Regions from separate parts of the Streptomyces sp. NPDC051214 genome, predicted to be linked through region 1. Evidence: riboswitches for the same ligand, from Rfam matches in the RefSeq annotation. Region 1 holds a riboswitch; each other region holds the start of a gene.

The links. A riboswitch is a leader RNA that binds a small molecule or an ion and turns the genes downstream of it on or off. The one in region 1 is predicted to bind cyclic di-AMP.
Region 2: another riboswitch for cyclic di-AMP. It lies ahead of AB0M70_RS19650 (transglycosylase family protein); the one in region 1 lies ahead of AB0M70_RS01115 (C40 family peptidase).
Region 3: another riboswitch for cyclic di-AMP. It lies ahead of AB0M70_RS13435 (M23 family metallopeptidase); the one in region 1 lies ahead of AB0M70_RS01115 (C40 family peptidase).
Region 4: another riboswitch for cyclic di-AMP. It lies ahead of AB0M70_RS41965 (LysM peptidoglycan-binding domain-containing protein); the one in region 1 lies ahead of AB0M70_RS01115 (C40 family peptidase).

Annotation. Positions count from the first base shown of each region.
Region 1 is NZ_JBFBAT010000001.1:230,350-233,728, forward strand. Features, by position in the region: gene AB0M70_RS01100 (amidase) at 1-256, opposite strand, end outside; partial or broken gene AB0M70_RS01105 (ATP-dependent Clp protease proteolytic subunit) at 409-1,043, shown strand; gene AB0M70_RS01110 (hypothetical protein) at 1,051-1,359, shown strand; cyclic di-AMP (ydaO/yuaA leader) riboswitch at 1,696-1,887, shown strand; gene AB0M70_RS01115 (C40 family peptidase) at 1,891-2,364, shown strand; gene AB0M70_RS01120 (DUF6328 family protein) at 2,464-3,006, shown strand; gene AB0M70_RS01125 (LysR family transcriptional regulator) at 3,121-3,379, shown strand, end outside.
Region 2 is NZ_JBFBAT010000007.1:106,887-110,265, forward strand. Features, by position in the region: gene eno (phosphopyruvate hydratase) at 1-1,142, opposite strand, end outside; gene AB0M70_RS19650 (transglycosylase family protein) at 1,353-2,060, opposite strand; cyclic di-AMP (ydaO/yuaA leader) riboswitch at 2,064-2,257, opposite strand; gene AB0M70_RS19655 (transglycosylase family protein) at 2,439-3,379, opposite strand, start outside.
Region 3 is NZ_JBFBAT010000004.1:504,242-507,620, reverse strand. Features, by position in the region: gene AB0M70_RS13440 (pitrilysin family protein) at 1-916, shown strand, start outside; cyclic di-AMP (ydaO/yuaA leader) riboswitch at 1,124-1,287, shown strand; gene AB0M70_RS13435 (M23 family metallopeptidase) at 1,300-2,103, shown strand; gene AB0M70_RS13430 (GntR family transcriptional regulator) at 2,331-3,017, shown strand; gene AB0M70_RS13425 (HPr family phosphocarrier protein) at 3,172-3,379, opposite strand, start outside.
Region 4 is NZ_JBFBAT010000029.1:20,389-23,767, forward strand. Features, by position in the region: gene AB0M70_RS41960 (hypothetical protein) at 1-330, opposite strand, end outside; gene AB0M70_RS41965 (LysM peptidoglycan-binding domain-containing protein) at 494-1,225, opposite strand; cyclic di-AMP (ydaO/yuaA leader) riboswitch at 1,230-1,381, opposite strand; gene AB0M70_RS41970 (restriction endonuclease) at 1,760-2,359, opposite strand; gene AB0M70_RS41975 (PAS domain S-box protein) at 2,574-3,379, opposite strand, start outside.

The DNA.
Region 1 (3,379 bases):
CGTGGGTGTCCTTGTGGGCGACGGGCAGTCCGTGCAGCGGGCCGAGCGCGGCGCCGCGCGCGGCGGCCTCGTCCGCGGCGCGCGCCTCCTCGAGCGCGCGGTCCGCCACGAGCGTCACGACCGCGTTCACGGGGTCGTTGACCTGCTCGATCCGGTCGAGGTGGGCCTGGACGACCTCGCGGGCCGACACCTCACGGGTGCGGATCCTGGCGGCGAGTTCGCGGGCGGTGAGGTGGACGAGCTCGGACGCAGTCATACGACGCTTTCGGCCGGGGGCGGTTGGAATCGCGACGAGGCGAAGCCTGCCCACGCCGTCCCCGCTTCTCACTCCCCACGTTACGTACGTCCTGTACATTTTTTACAGGAAGCCTTGGGGAGCAGCCGACCCCGGCGGAGGAGAGACGTGCCATGAACCGACCGTTCGCCCGTTATGTCTTGCCCGAGTTCACCGAACACTCCCGTACGGGCCGGCGGACGCTGGACCCGTACTCGAAGCTGCTCGAAGAGCGCATCATCTTTCTGGGGACGCCGATCGACGACACGTCGGCCAACGACGTGATGGCGCAGTTCATGCACCTCAACACCTGGCGCCCGACCGCGACATCGCGCTCTACATCAACTCCCCCGGCGGCTCGTTCAGCGCGATGACCGCGATCTACGACACGATCCAGTTCGTCACCTGCGACGTGGAGACGACCTGCCTGGGTCAGGCCGCGTCGTCGGCCGCTGTCCTGCTTGCCGCGGGCACCCCCGGCAAGCGGTTCGCGTTGCCCGGCGCCCGGGTGCTGATCCACCAGCCCTCGTTGGCCGAGCCGGTCCACGGCCAGACCTCCGACCTGGCGATCCAGGCCGACGAACTCCTGCGCACCCGCGCGCAACTGGAGAGGCTGCTCGTCCGGCACACCGGCCGGAGCGCGCGACGCGTCGCGGCCGACATCGAGCGGGACAAGATCTTCGACGCGGCGGAGGCGGTCGAATACGGCCTGGTGGACGGGATCATCACGAGCCGCAAGACCTCACTGCGCACCCCGGACGCGGGGTGAGCCGCCGATGCTGCCGCCCGAACTGCCCCCGCTGCCCGCACTCACCCGCGCCGAGGGCGAGTTGATCGACCGGTACCTCGAAGTGGTCGACCTGCTGGGCCGGATCAACCCCGCCCGCGCCTCTGACACCTACGGAGGACTGCGCGCCGCCCAGACCCTGGTCGGCAGCGCGACCGCCCTGCGGGACGCGCTGACGCTCATGCACCAGCGGGGCGAAAGTGCCGTCCACGCACCGACGCTGGCCCGTGCGCTGCGGGTGCTCGACGGAGAGCGGCGAGCCGGGCGGGTCACCTTGCCGCCCCCATCGGCCCCCTGAGCCCCCGTCACCCCGGGCCGCGAACTCCGTTGTGTCCGGGGCCGATCTCAAACGAACCAAACGGGCTACCTCATTCGGCGTAGACATTCGTCCTTTTTCGAGACGTCTTCAGTTGCGTCAGATGAGTACGCGTGGGCCGGAATTAGTCGTTCCGGTGCTGGTCGAACGATCGTCCGGCGCGTTCTCCGGCTCCCGAATCCGACCGTGTCCACCCGAACGGTTCAGCCGTGAGTAGCCTCACAAAACGCCGTTTCGGCTCGGTTTTCGACCCCATGTCGGGTCAAGATCCTCTCCGACGACAAGCCCCCGCCACAGCGGCGGGGCGGTCCGGGCGGACGCCGAGTCCTGCCGCCGCCCGGATGACCGGTCGACATCGGTGCATCGGCAGGAGTGGAGGACCCAGGCATGACGGGTCGGTCCGGAAGGTTCGGACAACGACCCTTGGGGTGAAGCCGCAGTACGCGGCCGGGCAACTTTGTCAGCCCGAATCCGACAGGTCATCCTTCACAGGCGGTTGACGAAGGGTTGCGCATGACTGCGCTGAATCATGTTCCGTCGCTGCTCACCAGGGTCGGATCCGTATCCGCCCTCACGCTCGCCGTCGTAGGCGGCACCCTCGTGGCCCCGGGGCTCACGTCGGAGGCGGAGGCCGCGACACACGGGACGAAGGCGCTCAAGATCGCCGCCTCCAAGAAGGGCTCTCCGTACCGCTACGGAGCCACGGGACCCCACCGGTTCGACTGCTCGGGCCTGACCCAGTACTCCTTCAAGCGCGCGGGCAAGAAGCTGCCACGCACCGCCGCACAGCAGTACAACAAGACCCGGCACGTCTCCGCGTCCAAGCGCGTCCGCGGCGACCTGGTCTTCTTCCACTCCGGCCGGAACGTCTACCACGTCGGCATCTACGCCGGTAAGGGCCGGATCTGGCACGCCCCCAAGTCGAACACCAAGGTGCGGCTCGAGAAGATCTGGACCAAGAGCGTCTCGTACGGCAGGGTGCGCTGATCATCCGTCAACGGCCGGAGGGCGGGGCGGCCCCCGCCCGGCCCTCCGGTCGGCGCGCCCGCCGGGCGTGGGGCGCGCCGGCGCGGATACTCGTGCGCCATGGCCGAAAACAACAGTGCTCCCGCCTCGGACGACCCACCGCGCAACGAGACGCGCTTCGAACGCGCCGACCGCAACTTCGCGGAGATCCTCCAGGAGCTGCGCGTCACGCAGGCCGGGGTGCAGATCCTCTTCGCCTTCCTGCTGACGCTCGCCTTCACCGAGCGTTTCCCCTCGCTCGACACGGTCCAGCGCGCCACATACGTCACCACCCTGCTGCTCGCCGTGCTCGCCGCGGCTCTGTTCACCGCTCCGGCGGCCGTGCACAGGTCGCTGTTCGGGCAGCACTCCAAGCCGCTGATCGTGCGGGTGTCCTCCCGCCTCGCCGGCATCGGTCTGGGCGTCCTGGTGTTCGCGGTCTCCGGCGCCGTGCTCCTGGTCGTCGACGTGGCGGTGGGCCGGACCGGCGGGATCATCGCGAGCGCGGCCACGCTGGTGGTGTGCGCGGGCCTGTGGGGGCTGCTCCCTCTTCTGCTGCGCCGTGCGCGTGACGACGAGGAATCGGAAAGCCCGGACGACGTCAGGTCGTCCAATCCTCGGTGAGAAGCACCGGCCCGAGCACGCCCGGCGCTCGCCGGCCGCGCCGACGAAGGCAGCGCGCGCATATCCTGAGTCTGCCTTGAGCAGCCGTGTACCCCCATGCCGCCGGGAGAGACCATGTACGACCCGACGCGGCTCGCCGCACTGGTGGCGGTCTCCGAGGCCGGGTCGATCACCCGCGCCGCCGAACGCCTCGGCTACACCGTGCCCGCCCTCTCCCAGCAGCTGGCCAAGCTCGAACGGGAGGCGGGCACCGCGCTCCTGGTACGGCATCACCGCGGGGCACGGCTGACCGGCGCGGGGGAGCTGCTGCTCGCGCGGGCCCGCCGGGTCCTGGACGAGATGGAGCAGGCCCGGCACGAACTGACCCGGCTCG
Region 2 (3,379 bases), on a different contig from region 1:
TTGGTGGCGACGGCGAGGTCGGCGATGGTGACGTCCTCGGTCTCGCCGGAGCGGTGCGACATCATGCACTTGAAGCCGCTGCGCTGCGCCATCTCGACGGCGTCGAGGGTCTCGGTCAGCGAGCCGATCTGGTTGACCTTCACCAGGAGCGCGTTGGCCGACTTCTCCTCGATGCCACGGGCGAGGCGCTCGGGGTTGGTGACGAACAGGTCGTCGCCCACGAGCTGGACCTTGTCGCCGAGCTTCTCGGTGATGACGTTCCAGCCGGCCCAGTCGTCCTCGAACAGCGGGTCCTCGATGGAGACGAGGGGGTACGAGGCGACGAGCTCCTCGTAGTACTCGGTCATCTCGGCGGCCGAGCGGGACTTGCCCTCGAAGTCGTACGAGCCGTCCTTGTAGAACTCGGACGCGGCGACGTCGAGCGCGAGCGCGATCTGCTCGCCGGGGACGTAACCGGCCTGCTTGATGGCCTCGAGGATGAGGTCGAGCGCGGCGCGGTTGGAGTCCAGGTTCGGGGCGAAGCCGCCCTCGTCGCCCAGGCCGGTGGAGAGGCCCTTGTCCTTCAGGACCTTCTTCAGCGTGTGGTAGACCTCGGTGCCCCAGCGCAGGGCCTCGGAGAACGACTCGGCGCCGATCGGCGCGATCATGAACTCCTGGATGTCGACGTTCGAGTCGGCGTGCGACCCGCCGTTCAGGATGTTCATCATCGGAACGGGCAGCAGGTGCGCGTTCGGGCCGCCGAGGTAGCGGAAGAGCGGGAGGTCGGAGGCCTCCGACGCGGCGTGCGCGACGGCGAGCGAGACGCCGAGGATGGCGTTGGCGCCGAGCGAGCCCTTGTTGTCGGTGGCGTCGAGGTCGAACATCGCCTGGTCGATCAGGCGCTGCTCGGTCGCGTCGTACCCGACGAGCTCCGGGCCGATCTGCTCGATGACGGCGAGGACGGCCTTCTCCACGCCCTTGCCCATGTAACGGTTGGGGTCACCGTCACGGAGTTCGATGGCCTCGAAAGCACCGGTGGACGCACCGGACGGAACGGCGGCACGACCCGTGCTGCCGTCGTCGAGGCCGACCTCGACCTCGACCGTGGGGTTGCCTCGGGAGTCCAGGATTTCCCGGGCTACGACGACGTCGATGGACGGCACGAGCATCTCCTTCTGGGATGTGACGCGGGTACGCGAGACGCCTGCCTCGCGGACACGAGCCTAACCGGCTCCCGGACAAGAGCCAGCCGAGCGACCGTCCTGTGGACAAACCGAGAGCAAAAAGTTTCCGAACGGAACAAACATACCCCCGCCCCGGTGCGTACGGGGGATACGCGCACCGGGGCGGGGTGGGGGGGCGGCAGCTACCGCTTAGCTGAGGTGGAGCTGCTGGCCCGGGAAGATCATGTCGGCGTTCTCGATGATGTCGCCGTTGAGCTTGTACACCTTGTGCCAGCCGCCCTTGACGTCCTCGGCCTTGGCGATCTTGGAGAGGGTGTCACCCTTCTTGACCTTGTACTCGCCGTCGCCCTTCTTGACCGTCTCGCCGGTCGGGGTCTCGACGGTCTTCTTGGACTCGGCCTTCGGGGCGGCCTCGGCCTTCGGAGCGGCCTGCTGCGGCTGCTCGGTCTGCGGCGTGGGCTGGCTCTTGGGCTGCTCCTGGGTCTGCTGCGGGGCGCTCTCCTGCGCACCGCCACCCTCGTTGGAGGCGCCCGAGAGGCCGACGCCGCAGCTCGGCCAGGCACCCTTGCCCTGACCCGCGAGGACCTTCTCGCCGATCTCGATCTGCTGGGCCTTGGAGGCCTTGTCGGCGGTGGGCGCGTACTTGGTGCCGCCGTACGCGGCCCAGGTGGACGACGAGAACTGCAGGCCGCCCGTGTAGCCGTTGCCGGTATTGATCGACCAGTTGCCGCCCGACTCGCACTGGGCGACGGCGTCCCACTCGGAGTTCGTGGCGGCGGAGGCCTGGCCGGCCGCCATCAGCGGGGCTGCGACCGCGACACCGGTGACGCCGGCGAGCGTGGCGACACGGGTGGCCTTGGACGGGCGGCGGTGCTTGCCCTTGCTGGAAAACAGCATGAGTGATCCCCTCACCGACGCCTGCGAGGTGAGCTGTCGGGTTCGGGCCGATGAAGTTGCCCGGCCGCACTTCCTGAGTGCGACTTAACCCCTAGCCGTTCCCGTCCGTCTCCCGCCTCGCTCTCGCGAGGCCGTTCAACGGCCGGGCCCGGCGCAAACCTTGGGTCCCCCGCTCCTGCCTACGGCGCTTACGCGACGACTGTTCCCGAACGGCCGTTGGCAGGACTCGGCGTACCGACCGGCGGGGCCCGCTGTGGCGAGCGGTCACGACCGTAGACATGCGATCGCCCGAATTTCAAAGACGATCAGGGCTTCTGAGACCCATGTCTCACTTGCGCCAATTGGGACATCAAGCGCAAAGCGACTCGCCAACTACCCCTACTTTTCGCCCAAATCGAGGCTCTGACCGGGAAGGATGAGGTCGGGGTCGGAGCCGACCGACTTCTCGTTCTCGGCGTACAGCTCGGTCCACCCGCCCTCCACCTCCAGGTCGTCGGCGATGACCGAGAGGCTGTCCCCGGAACGGACCGTGTACGTCCCGTCGGTGGCGTCGTGCTCGCGCTCGTCGCCGCGTGAGGCGTGCCGGCCCGAACCCTCGCGGGCGGAGCCTTCGGACGCCTCGTCGTCGGCGCTGCCGCCGCGGTGGCGGCCTTCGCCGTCGCCGGTGGAGGGCGAGGGGGCGGGCGAAGTGGCCTCGTCACGCCCGGACTTGTCCGGGTCGCCGGACTTGGTCGCGTCGCCGGGCTCCTCCGACTCGCCCGAATCTGACTCACCCGACTTGCCCGACTCGTCGTGATTCTTGTCTCGTGACGCGTCGTCGGCGGCGGGCTTCCCGGACGGCTCGGCGCTGTCCGAGGGGTCGGCCGACTCGCTCGGCGACGCGTCGGGCTCATCCGACGCCCCACCCGGCTTCGACGACTCGCCGGACCCGGTCGACTCCGACGGCTCGTCAGAGGGAATGGTCGTGATCGGGGCGCCCGGGTCGACGTCGGCGGCGGCGCCGCCCTCGGTGAGACCGGCGATCGGCGCGCAGCTCGGCCAGGCGTCGGGGCCCTGGTCGTCGAGGACCTTCTCGGCCACGGAGATCTGCTGGGACCGGCTCGCCTGGTCGGCGCTCGGCGCGAAGTCGAGGCCGCCGTACTCCTCCCAGGTCTGCTGCGAGAGCTGGAGCCCGCCGTAGTAACCGTTGCCCGCGTCCGCGCTCCAGGAGCCGCCGCTCTCGCACTCCGCGAGCTTGTCCCATGTGGCGGTGTCCGCCGCGCTCGCGCTGGTGGCGCCGAGCAGCGGGATCGCGATGGCCGATCCCGCCACTCCTGCCG
Region 3 (3,379 bases), on a different contig from region 1:
CCCGGGGCGCCGCGCCGCCAAGGAGCTCTCCCGGCAGCTGTTCCCGGCGACCTCGCGCATGTCGCGCCCCCGCCAGGGCACCGAGGAGACGGTCACGGCCATCGACTCGGCGGCGGTGCGCACCTTCTACGAGAAGCACGTGCGTCCCGCCACGGCGACCGCCGTCGTCGTGGGCGACCTGACCGGCGTCGACCTGGACGCCGTCATCGCCGACACCCTCGGCGCCTGGACGGGCGGCACTGCCGAGCCGCTTCCGGTGCCCCCGGTCACCGCGGACGACACCGGGCGTGTCGTCATCGTCGACCGCCCCGGAGCCGTCCAGACGCAGCTGCTCATCGGCCGCGTGGGACCGGACCGCCACGACCGCGTCTGGCCCGCACAGGTCCTCGGCACGTACTGCCTCGGCGGCACCCTCACCTCACGCCTGGACCGCGTCCTGCGCGAGGAGAAGGGATACACCTACGGCGTACGGTCGTTCGCCCAGGTCCTGCGTTCCGCACCGGACGGCACCGGCGCCGCGATGCTCGCCATCAGCGGCTCCGTGGACACCGAGTCCACGGGCCCGGCGCTCGACGACCTGTGGAAGGTCCTGCGCACCCTCGCGGCCGACGGCCTCACGGACGCCGAGCGCGATGTCGCCGTGCAGAACCTGGTGGGCGTGGCCCCGCTCAAGTACGAGATGGCGGCGTCCGTCGCGGCCACCCTCGCCGACCAGGTCGAGCAGCACCTGCCGGACGACTTCCAGGCGCAGCTGTACCGCCAGTTGGCCGCCACCGGCACCGTGGAGGCCACCGCCGCCGTCGTGAGCGCCTTCCCGGTGGACCGCCTGGTGACGGTGCTCGTCGGTGACGCCGCGCAGATCGAGGAGCCCGTCAGGGCGCTCGGCATCGGTGAAGTGAGTGTGGTCACGGGGTGACCGCGAGCTGAGTGACAGTCAGGACATATGGGGACCCCAGTGGCTGAGATTAACCACTGGGGTCCTCATATGTCCGAATTAGTATGGAGGTTACGTGTCTGACCTGTGGCGTGCGCTACAAAAGCTCTGATCCGTTTGTCGTTTGAAAGACGGCCCGCTTAGCGTCATCCCGGCTGTTCGTCATGCAGTAGTCGCACCCGCGGCACCGGACAGTCATCGCCGAGTCCCCGTACGGCGCGAGCCAGGGGAGCCGGGGACCCACATGTCCCCTTGGGGTGAATCGGGAACCTTGCCGTCAGGTGAGGGACTCGTAGGAGACCTTCCTGCTCCGAACCCGTCAGCTAACCCGGTAGGCGAGAAGGAAGGAAAGGATCAGCCGCTTCATGGCGTTCACCCGTGCCACCGGGAAGCACCGTCGCCCGAGCCGCCTCACGCGTACGACCGCGAACGTGGCGGGCGTCGCAGCCCTCACCACCACCGGTGTCATCGGAGGCCTGGCCGCTCCGGCGCTCGCCGCCGACGACGCGGCGGCCCTTGAGCACACCGGCCTGACCCAGGCCATCTCCGTGGGCGACTCGCTCGCCGAGAGCGTCGACGCGCAGGCCGCCGCCCAGCAGCAGGCCGCCGACGACGCCGCGGCCGCCAAGAAGGCCGAAGAGGCCGCCAAGAAGAAGGCCGAAGAGGCGAAGCGCAAGGCCGAGGCCGAGGCGAAGGCCAAGGCCAAGAAGGAGCGCGAGGCCAAGGAGCGTGCCGCTCGCGAGGCCGAGCGCAAGCGCCTCAACAGCTACGTCTCCCCGATCTCCGGCTCGTACGTCTCCACGGGCTACCAGACCGGTGGCGCCATGTGGTCCTCCGGCAGCCACACCGGCGTGGACTTCCACGCGGCCTCCGGCACCTCGGTCCACGCGGTCGGCTCCGGCACCGTCGTCGAGGCCGGCTGGGGCGGCGCCTACGGCAACAACGTGGTCATCAAGATGAACGACGGCACGTACACCCAGTACGGCCACATGTCGTCCCTCGGTGTCACGGTCGGCCAGGCGGTCACTCCGGGCCAGCAGATAGGCCTCTCCGGCTCCACCGGCAACTCCAGCGGCCCGCACCTGCACTTCGAGGCCCGCACCGGCGCGGACTACGGCACGGACATCGACCCCGTCTCGTACCTCCGCTCGCACGGCGTCAACGTCTGATCCCGGCGCTCTGATCCCGGCGGTCGGCGGCGGATGCACGAAGCGCCACTGATTCACCGAAAGCCCCGGCTCGTCGAGAGCCGGGGCTTTCGCCGTTCCCGTATCTCCTTTGGCCAAAAGTATCCCTGGATTTCGGCCTGCCGTCGGAAATTCGGCCGCCCTGCAATAGAGTCGCAGAACAGGCGTCGATCGACCGCGTTTCGCGGGGATTAAGGCGGAGGTCAGTCATGCGCATTCCCGCGCACTCGGTATGCACGGCCATCCGGGACGACATCGTCTCCGGTGTCTACGAACGGGGCGGCCGGCTCACCGAGGAACTGCTCGCGCGCCGCTACGGAGTCTCCCGCGTCCCGGTGCGCGAAGCCCTGCGCACCCTGGAGGCGGAGGGTTTCGTCGTCACGCGCCGGCACGCGGGCGCGTGCGTCGCGGAGCCCACCGAGCAGGAGGCCGCCGACCTCCTGGAGATACGCGCGCTCCTGGAGCCCCTGGGTGCGGCCCGCGCCGCCCAGCGCCGGACGGAGGCGCACCTGAAGGTGTTGCGCGGTCTCGTCAGGCTCGGCCAGGAGCGGTCCAGGCGCGGCCAGAGCGAGGATCTGCGCTCCCTGAGCGGCTGGTTCCACGAGACGCTCGCCCAGGCGTCCGGCAGTCCGGGCCTCACGGCGCTGCTCACCCAGCTCCGGCACAAGATCGCCTGGATGTACGTGGTCGAGACGACGGCCGCTCCCGCCGAGGCCTGGGCGGAGTACGCCGCGATCGTCGACGCGGTCGCTCGCGGGGACGCTGAACGGGCCCGCGCGCTCACCGCTCAGCACACGGAGCGCACGACCTCAGCGCACCGGCCGCGCTTCGTGCGCCATCTCTCCGGTGTGAGGGATTCGCAACATTCCGTAAACACGGCGGGTCTGCGGCTTTAACAGAGGCGCCGTATACAAAGAAGTGCAAAGAAGCGCTATTGGGCGGGGCGTTATTTCTGCTGCCCGAATACTGCCCGAATAGCAGTGAGAAAACGCCGAAGGGCCCACCCCTATTTCGGGGGCAGGCCCTTCGGCGTATGAGTACCAGTCTTTACTAGACGGTCTCGGGGAGTTCCTCGAGGCCGTCCGCGACCAGCTTCGCCAGACGGTCGAGGGCGGCGTCCGCGCCCTCGGCGTCGGAGGCCAGCACGATCTCCTCGCCGCCCTGCGCGCCCAGACCGAGCACCGCGAGCATGGAGGCGGCGTTCACGGGGTTGCCGTCAGCCTTGGCGATCGTCACGGGGACGCCGGCGGCGGTGGCC
Region 4 (3,379 bases), on a different contig from region 1:
GGGGAAGCTGCTGTCCCGGCTCCAGGCCGCGCCGTCCCACCGGTACAGCATCGGCCGCACCCAGTCGGTGGTGTGCTCGTACCCCGTCGCCCAGACATCGCCCGGCCCACGGGCGGCAAGATCGGACACGGTCACGGGCCGTGTGGCCGCGGGCACGGGCAGCGCCGACCAGCTCGGCGTCACGTTCGGGGTGTCGGCTTGGGCGGTCGGCACAGCCGCGGCCGGCGAGACGACGGCGACGGGCGACACCACCGCGGCACAGGCGATCACAAGGCAGATGATGACCGCACGGTGACCACGAAGATCACGGCGACCACGGAGACCGTTCATGAGACCCCCCAGAACGCGAAGGTCGCTCACCTTATTGGCATGCACCCGTCCGTGAATAGACGGGTGCATGCCAATTCGGGGGTCCCTTGCGGGAGGTCCCGACAGCCCTGAGCCCCGGCACGCGCGGCGTGCCGGGGCTCAGGGCGATCGAGACCGGGATCCCCTAGTAGGGGCCGTTCACGTTGTCGATCGAGCCGTACCGGTCGGCCGCGTAGTTGCAGGCGGCGGTGATGTTGGCGACCGGGTCATAGCTGTCCAGCGAGGTGCCGGCCACGTGGTAGGCGTCGAAGGTCGGGGCGATGACCTGCAGGAGCCCCTTGGACGGGGTGCCCGCGGCGGCGTTGACGTCCCAGTTGTTGATGGCCAGCGGGTTGCCGGAGGACTCGCGCATCACGTTGCGGTGGATGCCCTCGTACGTGCCGGGGATGCCGTGCTGGGCCATGACGTCGAGCGACTCCTTGATCCAGCCGTCGAGGTTGTTGGCGTACGTCTTCTTCGCCGGGGCGACGGCGGGCTTGGCGGCGTTCGTGCGCTGGGAACGGTCCGCCCGCTCGTCGGAGGCCCTGGAGGCGGCCTTCTCTCCGATGGTGATCTTGAGGCCGGGGTGGATCAGCTTCGGGTCCCCGCCCAGAACGCTGCGGTTGTCCTCGTACAGCTTCTTCCAGCCGCCGCTGACCGAGTGCTCGCGGGCGATCTTCGCCAGCGAGTCGCCCGCTGCGACGACGTAGGTCTTGGGGGCGGCGGCGGGCTTGGCGGCCGCCGCGGGCTGCGCCGCGCTGGCGGCGGTCGCGCCGATCACCGGGAGGACGAGCACGGCGCCGCCCGTGCCTGCCGCGGCGATGCCCCGGCTGAGCGAGCTGGACTTGGGGCGGCGGTGCTTACCCTTTGCAGGCATGACGAATTCCTCTCCGTCGCCTACGAGGTGAGCTGTCGGGTTCGGACGGGAGATGTCCGGTCGCACGAATGCGACTTCACCCCGAGCCGTTCCGGAATCCGGATCGGCGGCTTACCTGGGTCCCCCGCTCCTGCCGTGCGTAAGTGAGTGAGTACGGGAAGGGTTTCCGGACAGCGGCAGGATTCGGCGTTCCATCCGGATTGACGGTGACGTTAGGCGAGAAAGCCCGGACAGAACAAGGCGGGAATTCACTCGGGGAATGCGCGAGGGCCATTCTCGGAGTCCGCGGCCCGTGCCCCCCATTGATCAAATGGCCTCAACTTTGTTTGCGGGAAACGAAAATGCGCTGGGCGGATCTTGGGGCCTCGATCTGCGGGTGTGACTCATTCCACTGCGGCGCGATGCCAAGTGGGTGCAGACGTGGCCTTATTCGCAAAAGCGGACATAATGCGATCCCTATTTTTCATGTCAAAACGGGCATCGTTTCTGGTGGGACCCGGTGGTGACGCCTCAAGGTGAGCCTGATATGGGCTCTCAGTTCGTGGGTATAAAGCGGGGCGGGGGCGGGATATTGGGCAGCAATTCCCACAACGGCCGTGCTCCTGCCGCCCAGTTGGCGAGCAGGGTGCGGTCGACCAGGTGCATGTGCAGCTGCCGGGCCAAAGGAGCGCACCGCTGGGAGAAGCGTCCGTTGGTCACCACCAAGACGATGTCCGCGCCGTGCAGCTGCCGGGCTGTTCCGTTGACGCGCTGCAGGTCGGGTGTGCCGACCGGCGAACCCTGCGCTCCGTTCCTGCGGTGCTTGCACTGGACGACCCACTTGCGGCCCATCGGATCGGTGGCGAGCACGTCCGCCCCGTTGTCACCCGTACCGCCCGTCTGCCGGGCGTCCGTGCAGCCGTCGCGGCGCATCAAGTCGCGTACCGCGTATTCGAAATCGCGGTGATGTAAGGCGTCCAATTGCGCTATCGCATAACGCAGTTGCTGTCGCCGTACGTCCGCCCACAAGGCCCGTTGGCGTCGCTGGTGCAAGAGGCCAAGACTCGCCACCACGGCTGCGACGGTGAGCGCGATCAGCAACCACAAATGCGCGAGCAGCCAGTTGACCAATGAGGCGACCAGTATGAGCGCCACGGCAGCACCGGCAAGAAGCGCCACGAGTCGCGCTTGTTGCCGCTGCTGCCTTTTGGTGGGACGTCGTCGACGCCGCCGCGCAGGCGCCTGCCGCGTCACTGCCGACCGCCGTGCTGTGAGAAGAGCCTGACCATTGGCATGAGCGCCCCCCTTTGTCGGCGGACTTTTCGCCCGTCCTTCCATGCTGGCAGTCGCCACTGACAAGCGGAGTCCGTCAGACAGAGCTGAGCGGATGGGCCGCCGTCGCCGAACGCGGGGGCCAGGCGCGTGGGGCGAGGATGCCCAGGACGTACGCCCGCGCGACCAGGGCGGGGCGGGTGGTGGCGTCCAGGAGTTGTCGCAGGCGGCTCAGGTGGTAGTCGACCGTCTGCCGGGACAGTCGCAGCGAGGCGGCGATGTCACTGTTGCTGCTGCCCTCCGCCAGGAGGGAGAGGATGCGGATCTGCGCGGCGGTGAGCGAGGGATGGGCCTCGTGGGCCAGGCTCTGATGCGTGACGACGGCCCAGACGTGCCGGGCGCGGGCAGCGGAGTGGCCGACCGTCGTCAGGTGCAGCTGCGCACGGCGTTGCCGCCCCCGGGCATCGACGAGCACGGCGGACGTCTCCACCCGTCTGGTGCGGCGGGCTATCAGACCGTTCCACCTGCGGTGCAGCCCATCGAGGTCGGAGGCGGGGGCGGGGGCGAGCAGCGTGTGCGCGCGGCGGCCCACCAGGTCGGGCAGGGCGAGGTGGAACAGATCGGCGGCCGCCGAACTCGCTTCGATCACCCGCCCGTTGGCCGAGAGCAGCGCGCAGGGCAGGCCGCTGTGGTCGCGCAGCGCCTGCAGGTTCTCCTCCGCCTCCTGGCGCTGGACCAGGGCGCGGAGGTGGTCGGTGATGTCCACATAGATTCCGGCTATGCAGGTCTGCGTGTCCTCCCGTACGGGGAAGCGGTGGCCGGCTGCCCGGCCGACGCTGCCGTCCGGCCGGCGATAGCCCAGGGTGTGGCGTACCGGGGTGCCCCGGGTGAGGATCTCCTGGT